Regions from separate parts of the Streptomyces sp. NPDC007929 genome, predicted to be linked through region 1. Evidence: riboswitches for the same ligand, from Rfam matches in the RefSeq annotation. Region 1 holds a riboswitch; the other holds the start of a gene.
What was found. A riboswitch is a leader RNA that binds a small molecule or an ion and turns the genes downstream of it on or off. The one in region 1 is predicted to bind S-adenosylmethionine.

Region 1 (2,388 bases):
GCCAACGTCATCGAGGTGCCCGGGGCGACGGTCGACATCGTCGGCACGGGCGGTGACGGCGCCAAGACCGTCAACATCTCCACGATGTCCTCGATCGTCGTCGCCGGCACCGGTGCCAAGGTCGTCAAGCACGGCAACCGCGCCGCGTCCTCGGCGTCCGGGGCCTCCGACGTGCTGGAGAAGCTCGGCGTCAACCTGGAGCTGCCCCTGCACCGGGTGACGGAGGTCGCCGAGGAGGCCGGGATCACCTTCTGCTTCGCGGTGAAGTTCCACCCGGCGCTGCGGCACGCGGGCGCCGCCCGCGGCCAGTTGGGCATCCGCACGGTCTTCAACGCCCTCGGTCCGCTCACCAACCCGGCCCGGGTCCGCTCCCAGGCCGTCGGCGTCGCGGACCCGCGCATGGCGCCGATCGTCGCGGGCGTCTTCGCCGAGCGCGGCAACTCCTCCCTGGTCTTCCGGGGCGACGACGGTCTGGACGAGCTGACCACCACGGCCACCTCCCGGGTGTGGATCGTCCGGAACGGCACGGTCACCGAGGAGGCCTTCGACCCGCGTGACGTGGGCCTCGAACTGGTCCCCGTGGAGGCCCTGCGCGGCGCCGACGCCTCGTACAACGCCGAGGTCGCACGGCGCCTCCTGGACGGCGAGACGGGGCCGGTGCGGGACGCGGTGGTGCTGAACTCGGCGGCGGCCCTGGTGGCCCTGGAGCCGACGGACGCGCCGCTGGCCGAGCAGATCCGCGCCGCGATGGTGAAGGCGGCCGAGTCGATCGACTCGGGCGCGGCCAAGCGCACGCTGGAGCGCTGGGTGGCCGCGAGCAACCGGTAGGGAACCACCGGACGGCGTCCCGCGATCCGGACTCGGGTTGCGGGACGCCGATCTCTTCGCGTACGTTCCTGATCAGGTCATGAGTGACAGTCACAAGGCCCCGGCCGACTGTCCGGCAACCCTCCGTCCGTGGCGGGGTGCCCCGGGTGAAGACCGGGCCGCAGGCAGCGAGGTCTGTGGCAAGCGCGTGACGAGGAGTCTTCCGTGAACCAGCGAATGCGATAGGGCCGCAGAGCCCCGCCTCCGCACCCCCTTTCCCCTTCCTTCCCCCGCTTGAGCCGTACGCGCTCGCGGGTGGATTCCACCTGCCTTCACGGGAGTTCCGCCATGTCTGTCTCCACCCTTGCCGCCGACCGGTCCGTTTGTGCCCCGCTGCCCGTTCTGGGGCGGGATGTCACCGTGCCGCTCGTGACCGGCGGTGAGGTCACCTACGCCGCCCTCGACTACGCCGCCAGCGCCCCGGCGCTCCAGCGGGTCTGGGACGACGTCGCCGCCTACGCGCCGTACTACGGCAGCGTCCACCGCGGCGCCGGGTACCTCTCCCAGCTCTCCACCGAGCTGTTCGAGAACGCCCGCCGGACCGTCGCGGAGTTCCTCGACTGCCGCGAGGACGACCAGGTCGTGTTCACCCGGTCCACCACCGACTCCCTCAACCTCCTCGCCGCCGCGCTCCCCGCCGACTGCCAGGTCTTCGTCTTCGAGACCGAGCACCACGCCGCCCTGCTGCCCTGGCGCGGCGCCGGGGTGACCTACCTCGACGCGCCGCGCAGCCCCCGCGAGGCCGTCGAGACCCTGGAGCGCGCCCTCGCCGACCGCGACCCGCACGGCCCCGCCCTCGTGTGTGTCACCGGCGCCTCGAACGTCACCGGTGAACTGTGGCCCGTGCGGGAGCTCACGGCGGCCGCGCACGCCCACGGTGCGCGCATCGTCCTGGACGCCGCCCAGCTGGCCCCGCACCACCAGGTCTCCGTCGCCGGCCTCGACGTCGACTGGGTCGCCTTCTCCGGGCACAAGCTGTACGCGCCCTTCGGCTCGGGCGTCCTGGCCGGGCGGGCCGACTGGCTGCGCGCGGCCGAGCCGTACCTCGCGGGCGGCGGCGCCAGCCGCAAGGTCGGCCGGCGCCAGGACGGCGCAGTGGACGTGGAGTGGCACGACAGCGCCGTCCGCCACGAGGCCGGGTCACCGAACGTCATCGGCGCCTACGCCCTCGCCTCGGCCTGCAAGGCGCTGACCGAGGCCGGCTTCGACGCCCTCGTCGCCCGTGAGCAGCACCTGGTCCAGGTGGTGCGCGACGGCCTCGCCGACGTCCCCGAGGTGCGGTTCCTGTCCCTCTTCGGGGACGAGGCGCCACGCGTCGGGGTGCTCTCCTTCGTCGTCGAGGGCTGGAACAGCTCCCACTTCGCCGCCGCCCTGTCCGCCGAGTACGGCATCGGCGTACGCGACGGGCTGTTCTGCGCCCACCCGCTGCTGCGCACCCTGCTCGGCAGCGACCCGCAGACGCAGGGGGAGTGCGGGGCGCCGGAGGCCGCGCCCGGGGAGAAGTCGCTCAACGCCATCCGG
Region 2 (2,388 bases), on a different contig from region 1:
GCTCGCAGATCTCGTACGCGAGGGTCTTGGAGCCCTCGGCGTAGTACGGCCGCAGGTTGACGTTGACGAAGCCCCAGCCCTCGCCGGCCGGGTCGCCGATCAGCTCGGAGCAGAAGCGGTTCACGTCGTCGTAGTTGCCCTCGATGCCGACGAGCTCGCCGCCGTAGACCGCGGCCATGACGACCTTGCCCTGCTCCAGGTCGTGCGGGATGAACACGCAGGAGCGGAACCCGGCGCGGGCCGCGGCGGCGCCCACCGCACCGGCCAGGTTGCCGGTGGAGGAGCAGGAGAGCGTGGTGAAGCCGAAGGCGCGCGCGGCCTCCAGGGCCTGGGCGACGACGCGGTCCTTGAAGGAGTGCGTGGGGTTGCCGGAGTCGTCCTTCACGAACAGCTTGCCGGCGTCGACGCCCAGCTCGCGCGCGAGGTTGTCGGCCTTGACGAGCTTGGTCCAGCCGGGGTTGATGTTCGGCTTGTCCGCGACGTCGGCCGGGACCGGCAGCAGCGGGGCGTAGCGCCAGATGTTCGCGGGTCCCGCTTCGATGCGCTTGCGGAGCTCTTCGGTGTCGTAGGCCGAGAAGTCGTAGGCGATCTCCAGCGGGCCGAAACACTCCTGGCACGCGAAGACCGGGCCGAGGGGCACACGGTGGCCGCACTCGCGGCAGCTGAGCGCGGCGGCGGGGCCGAGGTCTACGGTGGATTCAGTGGTGCTTGCAACAGTCTGCGCAGCCATGTGAGGCGAGGCCCTTTCTCCTCATCTTCCTCACGACGCATCTCGCCGTGAGACGGATTTGGCACCTTCCCGAGCCGGGAGCCTCGCGCTGGTGGTCGACAGTGACCTACGAGTACCGACTGGAGGGTTGCCGGGGCTTCATCGGGCCGTTTCCCTCTGCCCCTCTGGATGAGCTGTATGTGGTTGTAGGCGGCGGGTGACCCCGGACATGCGATGGTCATCCGCGTTGTTCAAGACTGTAACCGACGACCCGGACAGTTGAGATAGTCGTCCGAACCGCGAGATGACTGTACCCGTCAGCCGCTACGGCGGCGGGCAACCCGTCCCGCCGAGAGTACGCAGAGGAGCCGCCACGGTGCTGGAAGAAGTCGAGCGCTGGCTGAGCACCCGTTCCTGGTCAGCGAACGAGCGCCCGCTCCACCAGATCCTCGCCGCGAAGCAGCGCACGGGCCGGACGGTCAGCGTGGTGCTGCCCGCGCTCAACGAGGAGGCGACGGTCGGCGACATCGTCTCCGTCATCCGCCATGACCTGATGCGGCAGGTGCCGCTCGTCGACGAGGTGGTCGTCGTCGACTCCGGGTCCGCCGACCGCACCTCCGAGGTGGCCGCCGCCGCGGGCGCCCGGGTGGTGCACCGGGACGCGATACTCCCGCGCCTGCCCGCCGTGCCCGGCAAGGGCGAGGTGCTGTGGCGTTCGCTCCTGGTCACCCGCGGCGACATCGTCTGCTTCGTGGACGCGGACCTCAGGGACTTCTCGTCCGACTTCGTCTCCGGGATCGTGGGCCCGCTGCTGACGGATCCGGACGTGGAGCTGGTGAAGGCCATGTACGACCGCCCCCTCGGCGGCGCCGCCGGGCAGGGCGGCCGGGTCACCGAGCTGATGGCGCGCCCGCTGCTGAACATGCACTGGCCGCAGCTGGCCGGTTTCGTGCAGCCGCTGGGCGGCGAGTACGCGGCCCGCCGCTCCCTGCTGGAGCAGCTGCCCTTCCCCGTCGGGTACGGCGTGGAGCTGGGCATGCTGGTGGACGCCCTGCACCTGGTGGGCCTGGACGCCCTCGCCCAGGTGGACGTGGGGGTGCGCAAGCACCGGCACCAGGACGGGCAGGCGCTGGGCCGGATGGCCGCCGCGATCTACCGCACGGCCCAGCTGCGGCTGGCCCGCGGGCATCTGATCCGGCCGTCCCTGACGCAGTTCGAGCGAGGCGAGGACGGCTTCGAGCCGCGGACGTACTCCGTGGACACCGAGGAGCGTCCGCCGATGGTGGACATCGCCGAGTACCAGGCGCGGAAAGCGGCCTGACCGGGACGGTTTTCGGCCGGACGCGGCAGATCCGCACGTTTGAGCGTTCGGGGGCCGGGCTAGGTTGAGGCTTATGTCTTCGACGAACGGTGCTGCGCAGGTGCTGGTGGCCTCCAACCGGGGTCCCGTCTCGTACACGGTGGGCGAGGACGGCTCGCTGGAGGCCAAACGGGGCGGTGGCGGGCTGGTCTCCGGGCTCTCCGCGATCGGCTCGGACGCGGACGCGCTGTGGGTGTGCTCGGCGCTGTCCGACGGCGACCGCGAGGCCGTACGGCGCGGGATCGGCGAGGACGGCGTGCGGATGCTGGACATCCCGGCCGACGTGCACGCCGACGCGTACAACGGCATCGCCAACTCG

Region 2: another riboswitch for S-adenosylmethionine. It lies ahead of thrC (threonine synthase); the one in region 1 lies ahead of ACFZDE_RS32810 (aminotransferase class V-fold PLP-dependent enzyme).

The regions. Positions count from the first base shown of each region.
Region 1 covers NZ_JBIBKD010000011.1:290,264-292,651, reverse strand. Annotated here, with positions in the region: gene trpD (anthranilate phosphoribosyltransferase) at 1-828, shown strand, start outside; SAM riboswitch class IV at 904-1,020, shown strand; gene ACFZDE_RS32810 (aminotransferase class V-fold PLP-dependent enzyme) at 1,156-2,388, shown strand, end outside.
Region 2 covers NZ_JBIBKD010000006.1:163,863-166,250, reverse strand. Annotated here, with positions in the region: gene thrC (threonine synthase) at 1-730, opposite strand, end outside; SAM riboswitch class I at 749-905, opposite strand; gene ACFZDE_RS21525 (glucosyl-3-phosphoglycerate synthase) at 1,086-2,030, shown strand; gene ACFZDE_RS21520 (trehalose-6-phosphate synthase) at 2,104-2,388, shown strand, end outside.